DNA from 3 places in the Siphonobacter sp. SORGH_AS_0500 genome. Region 1 is predicted to be linked to each of the others. Evidence: riboswitches for the same ligand, from Rfam matches in the RefSeq annotation. Region 1 holds a riboswitch; each other region holds the start of a gene.
The links. A riboswitch is a leader RNA that binds a small molecule or an ion and turns the genes downstream of it on or off. The one in region 1 is predicted to bind S-adenosylmethionine.
Positions count from the first base shown of each region.

Region 2: linked by a shared signal. The riboswitch ahead of QE357_RS23725 (peroxiredoxin) and the one ahead of QE357_RS19325 (O-acetylhomoserine aminocarboxypropyltransferase/cysteine synthase) in region 1 are both predicted to bind S-adenosylmethionine.
Region 3: linked by a shared signal. The riboswitch ahead of QE357_RS22120 (cysteine desulfurase family protein) and the one ahead of QE357_RS19325 (O-acetylhomoserine aminocarboxypropyltransferase/cysteine synthase) in region 1 are both predicted to bind S-adenosylmethionine.

Region 1 covers NZ_JAVIYT010000001.1:4,587,517-4,593,393, forward strand. Annotated here, with positions in the region: gene QE357_RS19310 (polysaccharide biosynthesis/export family protein) at 1-76, opposite strand, end outside; gene QE357_RS19315 (tyrosine-protein phosphatase) at 357-1,274, opposite strand; gene QE357_RS19320 (NeuD/PglB/VioB family sugar acetyltransferase) at 1,987-2,619, opposite strand; SAM riboswitch class I at 2,840-2,957, shown strand; gene QE357_RS19325 (O-acetylhomoserine aminocarboxypropyltransferase/cysteine synthase) at 3,160-4,464, shown strand; gene metX (homoserine O-acetyltransferase) at 4,553-5,877, shown strand, end outside.
Region 2 covers NZ_JAVIYT010000008.1:87,032-92,908, forward strand. Annotated here, with positions in the region: gene QE357_RS23715 (TonB-dependent receptor) at 1-1,943, shown strand, start outside; gene QE357_RS23720 (RagB/SusD family nutrient uptake outer membrane protein) at 1,956-3,431, shown strand; SAM riboswitch class I at 3,639-3,739, shown strand; gene QE357_RS23725 (peroxiredoxin) at 3,935-5,224, shown strand; gene QE357_RS23730 (YceI family protein) at 5,349-5,877, shown strand, end outside.
Region 3 covers NZ_JAVIYT010000006.1:121,179-127,055, forward strand. Annotated here, with positions in the region: gene QE357_RS22105 (RagB/SusD family nutrient uptake outer membrane protein) at 1-567, shown strand, start outside; gene QE357_RS22110 (helix-turn-helix domain-containing protein) at 736-1,095, opposite strand; gene QE357_RS22115 (NAD(P)H-dependent oxidoreductase) at 1,208-1,813, shown strand; gene QE357_RS22120 (cysteine desulfurase family protein) at 2,212-3,357, opposite strand; SAM riboswitch class I at 3,545-3,646, opposite strand; gene QE357_RS22125 (SGNH/GDSL hydrolase family protein) at 3,883-4,995, shown strand; gene QE357_RS22130 (hypothetical protein) at 5,002-5,148, shown strand; gene QE357_RS22135 (VOC family protein) at 5,284-5,667, shown strand; gene QE357_RS22140 (ATP-binding protein) at 5,729-5,877, opposite strand, start outside.

The sequences.
Region 1 (5,877 bases):
GTAGGGCAAGGACGGATAATGAAGCAAGATTCTTCACTAAAGATACCCGATCCCGGCGGATTGATCTGGTAGACATATAAAGCTTAAAATAGTGCAAAATGGCGGCGAACTCTGAACTCTTTTTCAAAGAAAATACAATTTTTCGTGAACAACTAATTTTAGAAGGGGTAAACCTGAAAAAAATATAATTTACTATCAAAAATCAATTAAAATCGCTAATTACTCAGTATTTTCAACTATTTTTTCAGAATTCTTCAAAATAAATATAATGATAACACAACATTTACATAACAATCCGGTCCTATGGCCAAGCTAGGAATAGTACTAACTTGGTAAAATCCTATTTCTTGTTATAATCATAACAACTTAGAATTCTGCAATGGTTGCTGAGTTAATTGCTTGAATTCTGGCAAGGAAAAAATCTTCTCGAATCGGGGTAAATCCGCTGGCCGATGCAGATCACTACCTATAAAGTCTACCCAGCCTTTTTGCAATAGGATTTTTCCTTGTCGACGGGCCTGCTCTCCATACTTGCCCGTAAGTGACATTGCATTGAGTTGTAGCAAACAACCAGCCTCTCGGTGATGGGCTAGTTCGGCTTCAAAATTTTTATAATATTTATACCGCTCCGGATGGGCCAGGATGGGCGTGTATCCCGCCGACTGAATGCGAAAAATTAAATCTGAGAGATGCAGCGGAGCCGAAGACCAGGCCGTTTCTACTAATATATACTTTTCTGGGCCAAAGGTTAACACTTCCCGGCTTTTTAATAAATCAAGGAAAAAATCATCAAGAAGGTATTCGGCGGCTACTTCAATCGTTAGGGGGAGGTTATGCTCCCGTACCAGGGACTGCAATTGCTCCTGACCCTCAAGTAAATGATGGTATTTGTTAGGAAACCAATCTCGGCTGACGTGGGGCGTAGTTACTACTTTAGTTATACCCCATTCGGAAAGTTGTTTTAAACAGGCCAGGGTTTCCTCCCAGGATGAAACTCCGTCATCTACTCCTGGCAGAAGGTGTGAATGTATATCAACTTTCCAAAAGCAGTCTTTAATGGGCTCTTCCAGATCGGGCTGTTGCCCTGTAAAAAAGCGGTTTTTCAAACGCTGCCATATACTCGTAGAACTCATTGACTTTTCAGTAGTGGGGACGGGGGGCACACTTGTATTAGGAGTCTCAGGAGCCATTTTAGCTTCTATCTGAGCACCCGCACGCAAACGAACTTCGTTTTTTTCAGATAGCGAAACTACTTCATCAAATTCCGTATTCATAATTGTAGCGGTGTATTAAGGTGGAATAGTCTCGGTAAAATCGACCTGTTACCCTAAACTGAGCTACCTGTTCAACAAAAAGCAAGATCAGTTTTGACTATCACGCTGATAGGTTTCAAACACTTATCAATTCTATTAGAACAGAACTAATAATCTTTTCGAAACCAATTCTACCTAAATTAGAGTCTATAAAGAATATATACAAGGATAATTCAACTTTGTTTAGAATTGCTGAACGAAATTCCAAAAGATAAATACGAGAAAATCTACTAGATGGATGTCATTTCAAACGTTTCATCGAAAAAAATTACATTCTTATAATTCATTTTTTTTATAGTAGCAAAGCTAAATAAGTCTTCAAAAAATTATACCATACGAAATGTTAACTACACTAATTTTAAGAGTAAAAACACTCATTAACAATTCATTAATTAGCTTAAAGCACCCATATTTTCATAAACATTACCAAATATTAGCAAAATAGTTCAATTATATTTTTTATATTTCAAGACTTCTTTATTCGCTTCTTTTAATTTCTATAACTCTTATAACTTATGTTAAGCTCATAGAGGTGGTAGAACGAAGAATCTATAAACCCAGTTTTGCACTATACCTAGAATAGTGAAGCTGTCTATTAATACATGTAGCAACAAAAAGGGGCCCGGTTACATGCGTTAAACCGGACCCCTTTTGATAAAATCGAGATCGTACTTTATACCTTTTTAGCCGGATTACCGAAGACCGTAGCACCCGCCGCGACGTTTTCAATGACGACAGACCCCGCTCCGATTCGGGCATTTTTCCCAATTTCGACGCCGCCTACAATCGTTACGCCAGAACCAATGAAAGTGTTTTCTCCCACTTTAGCTCCCATTCCGATTACACTCCCCGCTCCTACCTGAACAAAGTCTTCCAGGACAGTTTCGGTATCAATGATAACTCCGGCGTGGAGAATACAGTGGTTACTCACTTTGGAAAACGTCTGAACAATAACGCCAGCCGCAATCAGATTTCCGTGGCCGATGTGAGCATCTTCCGAGATAATGGCCGAGGGATGTACAGCATTAACAGGCTGCGTCTGGCGAGTTTCGTGCAGGTACTCAACCAGTGTTTTGCGTTCGGTCCGATCTTCTACTGCTATAAAAGCTTCACATTTATTTCCAATGAGTTCAGTAAATCCTTCATCGTCAGTCGCTGAAAAGACTGATACCTCACCAATTTCGGTTCCGTGCAGGCTCGTTTCGTCTTCTAGAAACCCGTACACAATGACGCCGTTGCGATTAAAAATATCAAGAGCCGTTTTACCCAAAGCTTTGGCTCCAAAAATAAGGACGGGGTTTTCCATAACGTATGCGTGTCAGTACATCAACTGACGTTTTTTACAAAAGTAGCAGATCAGCATGGGAAAGTTCACTCCTGATAATTATCCCCTGCCTTTTCGTTACTGATTTTGCGTGAATCAAAGTAATTATAACCCCCAATGAACAAAAAACGATCCGGCTCTTTCCACATTTGCCTATTCCTTTTTAAGTTTGCCTTTGAAAAGTCAGCCCGTTCCAGATGCTGACTTATCGAGAAGCGGGGAGAGACGGGCTCTGTGAACCGCTGGCAACCTATTTTCAACGAGGTGAAAACAAGGTGCTAATTCCTGCCCTGGGGAAGGTCTCCGGGGAGAGATAAGTAAAGCGAACTTTCATGCACCGGACGACCCTTTTATTGGGGGCTGCTATTCTGCCCTCTTTTTCCATCTCAGATTTCCTGACTCTTAGTTCATCCGCCTACGCAGGGGGCACTTCTTCTTGTTGTGGATTGCATGCAGAAACGATTCGTTTCAAACACTTACTCTAAACTCTATCTTTTATTCACGCATTAATTCTGCAACAACATGTCTGAATTACGTTTTGAAACGCTCCAGTTACACGCTGGCCAAGAGATTGACCCAACCACTAAGGCCCGGGCCGTTCCTATTTATCAAACCACGGCTTATCAGTTCGATGATTCCGCTCACGGAGCCCGGCTTTTTGCCCTTCAGGAATTTGGGAACATTTATTCACGCATTATGAACCCCACCCACGATGTGTTTGAAAAACGCATAGCGGCATTGGAAGGCGGCGTGGCAGCCCTTTCGGTGGCTTCGGGGCATGCGGCTCAGTTTATTGCCATCAATAACATTACTACCGTTGGCGATAACTTTGTAACGACTTCCTATTTATACGGCGGCAGCTATAACCAGTTTAAGAATTCCTTTAAAAATATTGGCGTTGAAGCCCGTTTTGCTGAAGGCGATAAAGTCGAATCATTCGAACGGCTCATTGACGATCGCACCAAGTTCCTGTATCTGGAAACTATTGGTAACCCTGGATTTAACATTCCCGATTTTGAAGCCTTCGCAGCCCTGGCTAAGAAGTATGATCTGCCCATTATCGTAGATAATACATTCGGAGCAGGCGGGGCCATTGCTCAGCCTCTTAAGCACGGAGCCCACGTGGTTGTTAGCTCGGCTACGAAGTGGATCGGCGGTCACGGTACTTCTATGGGAGGGGTTATTATCGACGGCGGCACCTATAACTGGGGCAATGGAAAGTACCCTCAGTTTACCGAACCCTCACCAAGTTACCACGGTCTGGTATTAAATGATGTATTCGGCTTTAATGGTCCTTTCGGTAATATTCAGTTCATCATTCGGGCCCGGGTAGAAGGACTTCGGGATTGGGGACCTTCTCAAGCTCCTTTCAACAGCTTCTTACTATTGCAGGGACTCGAAACGCTTTCGCTTCGCGTAGAGCGGACGAACGAAAATGCTCTGGCTCTGGCGACCTGGCTGGAAAACCATCCGGCAGTAGAATATGTGAATTACCCCGGTTTGGCGAGTAGTCCCTACCACGCCCTGGCTCAGAAGTACTTAACCCGTGGCTTTGGCGGCGTGTTGACCTTCAAGCTTAAAGCGGGAAAAGAAGCGGCAGATCAGTTAGTTAATTCCTTAAAACTGATTAGTCACCTGGCTAATGTGGGCGATGCGAAAACGCTCATCATCCACCCCGCCAGCACGACGCACTCCCAGCTTTCAGCCGCCGAGCAAGCTACGGCGGGCGTAGAACCGGGATTACTCCGAATTTCGCTGGGTTTTGAACACATTGAAGACATTAAGGCGGACCTAGAGCAGGCCATTCAGGCCGTTTCAGGTTCCTAGCCTCCAGGGTCGGGGCTTTGGCTCCGACCTTATTTCACTCGATTTGCATACTGACTTACTTGAAAGTCCTTAACTGATTGCTTACGCTTTGTCTGAGTTACAACTATTTCATTACCCGCATCCTTTTGACTTAGAATGCGGACAGACCCTACCCGAAATTCAGGTAGCTTATCATACCTTTGGAAAGCTTAATGACCGGGCCGATAATGCCGTCTGGATTTGTCATGCCCTCACGGGAAATTCAGACGTTACTGAGTGGTGGAGCGGATTAGTGGGCGAAGGAAAGCTATTAGATACCCGACAGTATTTCATTATTTGTGCGAATGTGCTGAGTTCGGCTTATGGTTCTACCTCGGCCTTATCAGTTAATCCGCTTACGCAGGAACCTTATTATCAGGATTTTCCGCTCGTAACCATTCGTGATGTTGTTAAAAGTCTGGATTTACTACGGGAGCATTTGCAGATTCAGCAGCTTTGCATGCTCGTAGGTGGATCGCTTGGCGGACAGCAGGCTCTGGAATGGGCCATTCAGAAACCCGAGCTTTTCAAGCAACTGATTCTTATTGCTACTAACGCCCGGATGTCACCCTGGGGTATTGCCTTCAATGAATCCCAACGGATGGCTATTGAGGCCGATCAGACCTGGCAGGAACGCCGGGCCGACGCAGGTACTGCGGGCATGAAAGCCGCCCGGGCTACGGCCTTGCTGAGTTACCGCAGTGCGGTGATGTACGAGTATACGCAAGCCCGCGAAGAATCGGTAATTGATCACTACCGGGCTAGCTCTTACCAGCGATATCAGGGCGAAAAAATTGCCTCACGATTCAACGCTTTCTCTTACTATAGTTTGTCGCGAATGATGGATTCGCACGATGTGGGAAGAAACCGAGGCGGAGCTATGGCGGCTCTTAACCGAATTAAAGCCCAGACACTAATCATTGGTATTCAATCGGATGTCTTGTTTCCGGTGGAAGAACAGCGGTTTTTAGCTCGGTACATTCCCCAGGCTGAATTGACTGAAATTGATTCTTTGTATGGTCATGATGGATTTCTTGTGGAAAATGAACTCATGACTAAAACCATTCGTACCTGGGAATTATCGAACCGATTGGAACCTGAAGTAGAAGAAGAAGAACTTATCGTTCGGGATCGTGTACAGGTGGATGTTCGCAAAGGTGTCCGTGAATACATTGCCGTGGAGAATATTTCGTTCCTGGCTACTCCCTACACCATTCATCTCATCAACGGCAACCGAATTGAGTCAGATACGGTGCTGGATAAAGTGAGTTTGGCTTTACAGGAAAACTACGATTTTACCTTACTGAGTCCGCATCTACCGCACATTCTAGTTAATACCCGACACATTAAAAGCTTCGACGAAAAAAATAACCGTATTTATTTAAGCGACGGTAG
Region 2 (5,877 bases), on a different contig from region 1:
ATTCCTACACCAACGGTCCGCGTTTAGCCTTAAGCCCTGACCCTAACCTGAGTCCATACAATAGCGATGGCTCGTATAATATCGGTTCTGGTGGTTTGATCGGTCAGATGAATAACCGTATTCCGTCCATCTGGGCCAATCTGGCGGCGGTGATGGATAATGATCGCTATCGTTCGTCGGGTGCCGCCACGCAAGGAAGTTTATACGCCAATTGGGAAATCATCAAAGGGCTGAACATCCGTACTCAATATGGGATTGATCGGTTGAGTGTAGTCGATGAATCGTATGAAAGTCCGCTTACTCCTCCCGGCGTATTTGTGGGTGGCAGTGCGACCAGCCGTTATCGCAATAACTACCGTTGGAACTGGCAGAATACGGCTCAATACGATTTTTCATTGGCTGGAAAGCATAATATTTCTTTGTTAATCGGCAATGAACAGCAACTTTCTACAGTGGACCGTTGGGGTTTAAACCGAACGAACCAGTCCGATCCACTTTTCAGGAGTGTCAAGGGGAACTTCGTAAATACAGTTCCGGTGAGCATGGCTCAAACGGAAAACTTCCTGTTATCCTATTTCGGACGTTTGAATTATGATTTCGGTAAAAAATATTTCGCTACTCTTAACTTCCGTCGGGACGGCTATTCAGCTTTTGCGAGTGGTAAAAAGTTTGGTAACTTCTACGGTGCTTCGCTGGGGTACTCCATCTCAGATGAAACTTTCTGGGCGAATTCAGCCATCAGTCGAATCGTAAGTTACCTGAAATTCCGGGGTAGCTACGGTCTGGTTGGGAATAATCAGGGCATTAATGACTATGCTTCGCTGCAATCCTACGCGGCTGGTTTACAGGGCGATTCCCCTACGCTTTATTACGATCAGGCGGGAAACCGAAGTCTGTCCTGGGAAACCAGCAAGAAAACTGATTTTGGATTTGCTTTTGGCTTACTCAATGATCGCATTACCGGAGAAATCGCCTATTACCAAAACGATGTGGATGGCCTGATTCTCAATGTTCCGCAGGCATCTTCCAAAGGGATTCCCTCCAATTCTCTGTTACTCAATATTGGATCGATGCAAAATACCGGGCTGGAGTTCAGCGTACAGGCCCATGCCGTTCGTACGGATGAGTTCAGCTGGAAAATCAATGCGAATGTAACGACGCTGAAAAATAAGGTCATTAGCCTGAATGGAGATAACCAGCGGATAATCAACGGTGAAAACGTAATTGAAATTGGAAAATCGGTTTCCAGTCTCTGGGCCGTTACTACGCTGGGGGTTAATCCTGAAAATGGTCGCCGTTTATTCCAGAAAGCCGACGGAACCGTGGTTCAATACGATCATTCGGCCTCCGCATCCCAACGATGGACGACGCTGGAAGGCACGTCCGTATCTGCTGCAACGACGCTGGCCGACGGTAGAAATCAAGGCCCGGCTTTGCCAAAATGGTACGGCGGATTTGATAACACGTTTACCTACAAAAACTTCGATCTGGGTTTATTCCTGCAATTCTCGGGAGGTAATAAGGTTCTGAACGGCACCAAACCTGGAACTCGTGATCAACGCGGCTACAACAACAGCACGGATCTCCTCGACCGCTGGACACCGAATAATAAAGATGGGAAATTACCACGGGCGGTTTACGGAGATAACATTTCCAACGGCGGAGCGGCTATCTCCATTTCCGAAAATATTGAAAAAGGCGATTTTGCTCGTCTGCGGAATGTTTCGTTGGGGTACAAAATCAATCCAAATGTTCTGAACCGCCTTCATGTATCGAGTGCCCGCGTGTACGCTCAGGTGCAGAATGCTCTGGTTTTTACGAAGTACAGCGGTTATGATCCCGAATCTACGGTGAATGGAAACAGCAATACGGGTCCCGGCGTGGACCGGAATGCATTGGGACAAACCCGTACAGTATCCCTCGGTATTACTATTGGCTTTTAACCCTTCCTGATTATGAATCACTTACTCAAACATACGTCCCGCGTACTAGGCCTTGGAATCGTACTTGCACTTTCTTCCTGCAACGAAGACAAACTAGAACCCACACCCACTACGTTTTTCACCGACATTGTCGTTTTCGATACACCTGCCCGCATTGCCCAGCAGGTGAACGGGTTATTCAGTTCTTCGTCCATTAAATCAGGAGCCTTTCTAGGAGGGCGTTATCACATTTATAGCGATATTCAGGGAGAAGAATTCCTGAATGTCAAGGCCAACCAGGGTACTGGTTTTAACGTGTGGAGCTTTACACAAAACGAATCGCAGACGGGTGGCATCTGGGACGCGGCTTATGCTTCTATTAATAAAGTTAACGTATTTCTAAAAGGTCTGGATGATAACGCCAGCAAATTCGTACCTCCTACGTTTCCAGCCAACTATGACCAGCAAGTGCTAAAATACAAAGCCGAAGCTCGGTTCGTGAGAGCGGTGGCTTATTTCTACGTACTGCAGTTTTATGCCCGGTCGTATGGGGCAACTTCTAATGGTTCCAGTCCGGGCTTGCCGCTTCGGCTTCAGGCTGAAACCAATGCAGCGAATAACGATCTGGCCCGGAGTACGGTGGCCGAAGTTTACGCTCAGATTATTGAGGATTTGAATTTCGCCGAGCAGAACCTTCCGTTAAATTATACCGATGAATTGACCAATGTCTCGCATCCGCATCGGAATTCGGCAATTGCGTTTAAAACGAAAGTTTATCTGGCTCAATCTAAATGGGATGACGTAATCCGGGAAGCCGACAAGATTGTCTCCGCTTCTGCTCCCTTTACGGCCACCACGGGCGTAAAGCATGCCTTGCAAGCCAATATTGCTTCGGTCTTTGCCGTACCGCAAACCACAACGGAAAGCATCTTCTCGCTCGTTTTCACCAATCAGGACAACCCAGGAACGCAGAATCAATTTGGCTTTTACTACCTGCCGACAGGTAACAGGGAGTATTACCTGAACCCGGCAGGAATTCTGGGCGAAAGCACCTGGAAATCGACCGATGCCCGCCGCCAGTTTGTGGTTACTTCGGGCGGGCAGCAGTGGTTATCGAAATACTCGAGTCCGTCGCCTTATACCGACAAAGCTCCGATTATTCGCTACGCGGAAGTGCTATTGAACCTTGCTGAGGCACGAACCCGCTCGACCAATTCAGTAGATGCCCGAGCCGTTCAGTTGCTGAGTGCCGTGCGATCAAGGTCGGATGCTTCTACGCAGTGGACTACCGCCAGCTTTCCTAATGCCAGTGCTTTGCTGGAAACGATTCTAAAAGAACGCCGCATTGAGTTTTTAGGCGAAGGCTTACGCTCTATTGACATTTACCGGCAGAATCTAACGTTTCCAGCAAAAGGCACTGTACCGGCCATCGTACCGAGCGATCCTACATATGTATGGCTCATTCCAGCCAGTGAGTTAACCGCTAATAAGCTAATGACCCGTAATTAATCACAGGCAGCAGGCATTTGTTCAAGCTAGATGCCTGCTGCCTAATCTAACTTCAATTCTCAATCTACTGATTGACAAATGATTAATAGGTTTGGCTAAAAAAATAAACGTTATTAGTCTATAAAATCTATAGATTTATTTGGATAATGTATTTTCACGTATATATCTTTGCAGAGTCTTCAATTACTTCCCTGCAAAAGTAGTTGCGGCTTATAAAGAAAGGTGGAGAGACAGGCTCTTTGAATCCTTAGCAACTTTCCTGAACGGAATCAGTGCTAACCTGCCTATTGAATTAGGAACTATAAACCCAACAACCAACCATGAACGCTAAGCTATTCGCCTGCAATGCTCGCTGCTGCACCTGCTGCTGCTGAGATCCGTCCAACCTCAACTAATCACGAAAGTCATTTGCATCTGCCTGCCTGCACTGGTGTTTATGCTTTCTTTCTCTGCACACGTTTCAACGCGAGTGCATTTCCTAACTATTTCTAACACATCTATTTATGAAAATGAAAGCCATTTCATTCCTGAAAGGCACGGCCCTTACCTTGTCCGTACTCAGTGGTTTTTCTTCGCAGGCTCAGCAAACTCAATTCCCGAAAGAAGGCGTTTGGCGGGGCGTTTTCACCATTAACGAACAGAAGGTTCCCTTTAATTTTGAAGTAAAGGGTAATAAAGCCGAAGACGCTACTTTCACCCTCATCAATGGCACCCGTCAGGATCACTTCCACGTCAAACAAACGGCTTCTGATTCTTTATTTATTAAAATGAATACGTACGATGCCGCACTGGTAGCTAAGGTTCACCCCGACGGCCACCTCACGGGTGAATACCGCAGTCTGGTGCCCAGCTTCCGGGGTAACTCGCTGCCTTTTACGGCGGAATACGGTAAGTCTTACCGATTCGTTGAACCCGGTAAAGACATTGCCCCAGCGGCTAACCTGAGCGGTAAATGGGAAATCAAACTCATTAGTAAAGAACCGGTTGCGAATCAGGTCGCTTTACTCGAACAAAAGGGGAATAAACTGACGGGCGTGATCATGACGGTCGTGGGTGATTCCCGTGAACTGGAGGGGACTGTTCAGGGAAATGAATTTGTTCTTTCGGGCTTCACCGGGCCTAATCCCGTATTGATCAAAGGAAAAATCAACGAGGACAAAACCTTATCCGCCGAAATTGATCGTGGATTATACGTCACTCAAAAGCTGGAGTGGACGAAAAACAAAAAGGCAGAACTTCCGGATCCCTATGCTCTGACTCAACTGAAGGAAGGTCAGAATAAACTGGATTTCACTTTCCCCGATCTGAATGGAAAAACCGTAAAACTGAGCGATGCCAAATACAAAGGCAAAGTAGTTATCGTGGAAATCATTGGGACCTGGTGCCCCAATTGCACAGATCAGACGGCTTTTCTTTCCCCCTGGTACAAGGCCAATAAACATCGCGGCGTAGAAGCCATCGCGGTTGGTTTTGAACAGAAAGATGATCTGGAATACGCCAAGTACACACTAGGTAAACTGAAAGAGAAATACGGTATTGAATACGACATTCTCTTCGGTGGTATTGCGGATAAAAAACTGGCTTCCGAGAAATTCGCGGCCCTCAATAAAATGATGGCGTTCCCAACAACGATCATCATTGGTCGGGATGGAACCGTGAAGCAAATCCACACGGGTTATACCGGGGAAGTAACGGGGAAATACTACAAAAACTACGTGAAGAAGTGGAATAAAGACCTGGACAAATACATTGCTGAAGAAGCTCCGGCCAGCAGCGATGTGGCCGCACGATAATCGTTCGATCGTCAAAGTTGATTTGCCATGTATTCGAGTATCGGGTAGTTTACCCGATACTCCTTAAAAAACCATAATTCGCTACTAATCAGCTACATTTACAAAAACCTAAACAAAACTTGTCATGAAAAAAGTACTCGCTCTCCTCGCCCTTGCGTCATTCGCATTTACAAAGCCTCAGGCTACGGTTACTTACAAAGTAGATACCCAGAAAAGCACTATCGTATGGAAAGGTAAAAAAGTGACCGGTGAACACTATGGCAACGTTACCCTTACCAGCGGCACCCTAATTGCTGATAATGGTAAGTTGAAAGGCGGTTCGTTTGAAAGCGATCTTCGCACGCTGACGGTTACAGATTTAAAAGATCAGGAATACAACCAGAAGCTAGTCAATCACCTCAAAGGGGATGATTTCTTCGCGGTTGACAAACACCCTAAATCAACCTTTGTGATTACGTCGGTAACCCCACAGGCAGCGGGTCAGGTGCAGGTCAAAGGGAAGTTAACCATCAAGGGCATTACGCAGGAAGTAAGCTTTCCCGCCACGGTAAAGGCTGATAAAAACCAGTTAACGGCATCAGCTAAAATTCCGGTAGATCGTACCAAATACGACATCAAATTCCGTTCGACTAATTTCTTCGAAAATCTGGGTG
Region 3 (5,877 bases), on a different contig from region 1:
ACAATGGATTTAGTGAAGGAATACGAAGAGGGCGATCTTCGGAAAGATTTTTCCATAAAATTTGCCAATGATGCTTCGGTCAAAGACTGGTTCATCACCAAGTATCGCGATGCCAGTTCGGCGGCAAGTACGTTGGGATACGGTGGTAACGACTGGATTTTACTACGTTACGCCGATGTAATTCTAATGCTGGCGGAAGTGCATCAATACCTGGGTGATGAGGCTACCGCGATTCAGTACCTGAACATGGTGCGGGAACGGGCGGGCCGTCCGACGTATCAGAACATGCAGAACGATGCGACGTATAAGTCAAAATATCCGACATTGAAATTGGCCATTTTACACGAACGTCGGGTAGAATTAGCCTTTGAACACCAACGCTGGTTTGATCTGCTTCGCACCTTTACTGCTCAGGAACTGGTTAGTTACATGAAAAGCAAGTCGCAGGCTGATTTTGGTATTGCCAAGCTTTCCAACTTCGGAACAAAGGATATATATTACCCTATTCCTTTCGACGAAAACAAGTTGAATCCTGAGAAAATGTACCAAAATCCAGGGTATAATTAATTTTTAAGATTTAATAATAGAAAAAACACCCGCTGATCACTCAGCGGGTGTTTTTTCTTATTCTAAGTTTTTCTTCCAAAACATCCCACGAGCTATGCATGGATGGGGGGCTAAGTGAATTGATCCACTAGTGAAGGAACTCTCAAGGTTTAAATCGTTCTGCTTCCTCTACAATTGCGTGATTTTTTGGCGATGGTTCTTCCCCCATTCTCCCAGCACGTTTACAAGCTCTTTCAGCGTCTCGGCGTATTCGGTGGGTTGGTATTCAACAATGACCGGTATGTTTTCTGCATGCACGACTCGTTTTACTAATCCATTTTGTTCCAGAGCCTTCAATTCACTGGAAAGGACCGTAGCCGAAATGCCCTTGATGGTTCGTTGTAATTCATTGAATCGGGTGTATCCGCTTACTAAAGCGATAATGATGCGGAGTTTCCACTTGCCACCTAATACATAAATAGCATCTTCTACGGCCGCTAAATTCTGGGCACACTGCGTTTCGGAGTAAAATATTAGGGGATCGTTCATCTTCTTTTCAGATAGTATAGTAATATAAACCTTACTGCTAAGGTTTTGTTTAGTACTAGTTTTTGCGTAGTTAATATAAATACATTTGCGATCATCATATAATTCGAAGCAAATGAAAAATATACTGCATATTATTTCCAGTCCTCAGGATGAAGCCTCAGTCAGTCGAAAACTGGGAGCTGCTATTTTGAAAGAGGTTCAGGAAAAATATCCAATCAATCAGGTAAAGGTTCGCGATTTATATAAAGAACCCGCTCCTCATCTGGATGAATCGCATATTAATGCCTTTTTTACGCCTAAAGAAAATCTCTCACCGGAGCAGGAGCAAAGCATCAAGTATTCGGATGATGCCGTTGCGGAATTAATGGAAAGTGACATCATTATTATGGAAGCTCCCATGTATAATTTCAACATCACGTCTACATTAAAGGCCTATTTTGATCACATAACCAGAGCCGGAATCACGTTCCACTACACGGGTAATGGTTTACTTCCCGAAGGACTTCTGAAAAACAAAAAGGCTTATCTGGCCATCACCTCGGGAGGTGTTTATTCCAAAGGAGAACTCAAGCCGTATGATTTCATTGATACGTACGTGCGTTTCTTTTTAACGTCAATTGGCATTGAAGTGATGGGCGTTTTTCGAGCAGAAGGGCAGGCCATTGTCGGAAAAGAAGTTGCTTTGGAAGAGGGTATTAAAAGCATTACTATCCATTGATGGGTAGTTTCCGTCGCTGCTTTTTCGAATGGATCAAGAACTTGCTTGAGTATATAAGTTTGTAATTTAGGAAGTTGAGTTAGTTTCTTTGTCCCCCGCCAAGAAATGGGCGGGGGGTTTGCTTATTCTTTAGAACGATAGCTTAGAATGTGCCTCAGCACGATGATAACCAGACTGTTTTACTGACGACAAAATACTCGGGAGAAAAGGAAGATCCTTTGCTTCGCTCTAGATGACAGACGCTGATGATAAAGTAGTTAGAAGTCATTTAAGTGTCCCCGGATGAAATCCGGGGACATTCTGAATGACAGATGTTTGGAGCATTTGTTAAAAAAGAAAAGCTGCCAGCATAAGAGTTGGCAGCTTTTCTTCGAAGATGTTTTCAAACTGGGAATGCTTTACGAAGCCAGACTAACTTCCTCAGTCTGATACAATTCACTAAGGATAGACAAGACTTCGTTGATTTCTTCAAACGTATTATCCGCTCCGAAGGAGAAACGAACGTTTTCTTTCCCAAAACTGGTGGGAATTTCCTGTAGTACGTGTGAGCCTCCGGCGAGATTGGAACAGGCACTACCACCGGAGACGGCAATGCCGCGAGCATCCAGGGCTTCTACCAATGAGCAGGGGCCGTCGAGAATAGGGAAGGCGACGTTAATTAATCCGGGTAAACTTTCCTCGAGGCTTTGACATCGACCATTAAACAAAACCCCGGGGATTTGCCGTTGGATTTCGTCGATGAACTGTTGTTTCAATGAATTCAGATGGGCGATGTTCTGCGTTTGATGGGTTATCGCCAGCTCCAGAGCCTTAGTTAATCCCACAATGCCGGGAATATTTTCGGTTCCTCCGCGTTGCCCCCCTTCCTGTCCGCCGCCGCTGATAAAGGCGGGCAATCGGTGTCCCTGACGGGCAAACAAAAATCCTACGCCTTTAGGACCACGAAATTTATGAGCCGAAGCCGTCGCAAAATCAACCGCATGCAGGTTTACGGGCACTTTACCGATGCTTTGAACGGTATCCGTATGGAAATAAGCTCCGTAGTGTTGAGTTAACGAATGCACTTCTTCCAAATCCAAAAGCGTACCTAGTTCGTTATTGGCGTGCATGAGGCTGACGAGTCCGTTGGGATGCTTCTCCAGCCACTGGGTTAAATCAGGAATGGATACCCGACCCTGCTCGTCTAACTGGACGTAATGAACTTGAATGAGCCCCGCCTGTTCCAACTGTTTCAGCGGCAAAAGCACGGCTTTATGTTCAATCTTCGAAGTAAGGACGTGGCGGATGTTAAAGTGCTGAATGCTACTTTTTAAAGCAAAATTGTCAGCTTCGGTACCGCCAGAAGTAAAGATAATTTCTTCGGGAGTAATGTTCAGTAAATCAGCAATTTGCCGACGACTCGATTGAATTACTTTTTTCGCTTCCCGGCCCGCCCAGTGATTCGAAGAGGCGTTGCCAAAATGTTGCGTAAAATAGGGTATGATGGCTTCCAGAACAGCAGGAGACAAAGCGGTAGTCGCGGAGTTATCTAAATAAATACTCATGGTATAAAAGAGCTGATGAAGGGTGAATGAATGGACACATAAGGAGCACAGGTATCAAATAAACCTGAGCGACGCTTGGTAATGAAATGAAACTGAGTCTCGTGACAAACGAGAGAAAGCCTTAACTCATCAGTAATGAGCAGGCCGATCGGTTCCTTAGATTGGGGAGGAATGACATGGCATATGGGGTTTATAGTTCCTAAAAATGTTAGGCAGGTTAGCACTGATTCCGCGTCGGAAAGTTGCTAAGGATTCGTCGAGCCTGTCTCTCCTCCTTTCTGTATAAGCCCCAACTACCAATGGTAATTGAAGACAATGCAAAGTAAAGTAGGGGAATTTAATAAAACAAATAAAATCTATAGAAATGGTAGATTAATAATACTGTTAACACTTCTTGTTGTGCTATTGCTCTGTAAAATAGATGATTACTAAAAATTATTTTTCTAAAATCAACTTACCATTAGTAAAATAGTCATTGCTATGATTCATTACGTAGGTTTAGGCAACCGAAAAAACTAGTTACCTATGAAGTCATTGCTGAGAATCATTACGCTTTTCTTCTGTTTTCCGACCTTGGTATTCTCCCAAAAAAGTGCATTGGAAAATGCCACGCTACTTCGTGCCAGGGAAGGGTTACCTTTCTTTTTTGAAAAAATAAAAGCTGGAAAGCCGATCATGGTAGGATACCTAGGTGGTAGCATTACTGAAGCCGGAAAAGGCTGGCGGGAGCAGTCACTGAGTTGGTTACAGAAAACCTATCCGCAGGTTCCCTTTCGGCAGATTAATGCGGGAGTTGGAGGAACGGGCTCGGATTTAGGTGTTTTTCGGGTGCAAACTCAGGTGCTCGATCAGAATCCTGATTTGGTTTTCGTAGAATTTGCTGTAAACGATAACGGTAAAAAGCCAGAGCAGATTTACAAAGCCATGGAAGGAATCGTTCGAAAAACCTGGCGGCAAAATCCTCATACCGATCTCTGTTTCGTATACACCTTAACGGCAGATCTGGCCCCAACTTACCAGCAGGGAAAACTGCCAGCTTCGGCTTTAGCCATGGAACAAATTGCGGAATATTATGGAATTCCCAGCGTTTGTCTGGGGCTGGAGGTGGCAGCTTTGGCCCAGCAAGGTAAGCTGATTTTCAAAGGCAAACCCGAAGATGCACCGGACAAAATTGTGTTTTCAGCCGATAACGTGCATCCTTATCCCGAAACAGGGCATCGGTTATATACGGAAGCCCTGGCAAAAGCTTTGAAGCAAATGGCGGACCTGAAAGTAACGCCACAAAAGCGGGCTTTAGCTAAACCTTACGTGAATGATAACTGGGAAGCGGCCCGTATGATCGCAGTGGACGAATTGAAAAAACAGGGGAACTGGACGACAATTACTCCCGATACGGATTCCGTGGCTTTGGCTTTGCAGCAGCGGTTTTCGAGCTTAATAAAATCCAGCACGCCGGGTGATTATCTGGAAGTAAAAATGAAAGGTCTGGCTTGCGGGTTGTATGATGTGATGGGTCCGGGAACGGGTCAGTATAGTATGGAAGTGGATCAGGACTTCAAACAAACCATTTCCCGGTTCGATGCTTATTGTACAGATTATCGCTCGAATTTCTTCGTTGTCCCTACATCGCCGAATTAGACGCATGTGATTCGATTTAAAGTTTCGGACGAAAAAGTGGATAAAGCCGCCATTCTTAAGACCCGAAACCAGGTTATGAATGATCCGTCACGCTTTCAGGAAAATGCCTGTTATGCAGGGAAGTTATTACTGGTGGGTGAAATAGTGCCGTAATGGAAATAACCGTTCCATAAGCGAAACGCGAGAGAAGTATTCAAATAAATTCACAAGGAAGTCATTCCTGCTGACATAAGGCTGTCATGGATGGGGTAGACCTTTGGATCCATTCTCACTAAAACGCAAATGGATATGTCTATCAAAATGAACGCCGGAATTATTACTTCCCGCTTAGCCGAGACGAAACGTTTTTATCAGGAAGTTTTTCAGTTTGGGATTACGTTCGAAAACGATTTTTTCGTGCTTATGCATACGCCTGACCGCAAAGCCGAAATCAGCTTTATGCTACCGGAGCATCCTTCGCAACATCCTTTATTTCATCCTGAATTTGACGGTAAAGGTGTTTTCCTAACACTGGAAGTGCCTAACGTAGACGAAGCATACGAGAAAATCAAAGATCTGAAGATCCCGATTGTTATTGAGTTGCGAGACGAACCCTGGGGTGACCGTCACTTTGCCTTTACGGATCCCAATGGAATTGGAATTGATGTTGTCACTCATCATGCAGTTGAATAGATTTTCAATAAAAAACCCGGTTCAGGTCTTACGCTGAACCGGGTTTTTTATTGAAAACTTATTACTTGGGTAAGAACACGCGAAACGTAGAACCCTGCTCTAATTGACTTTTGGCAGTAATAGCACCGCCGTGGTTGGCGGCTACTTTTTCGCAAATGGCTAAGCCCACTCCAGTACCCGCGAACTCAGTCTTGCCGTGTAAACGTTGGA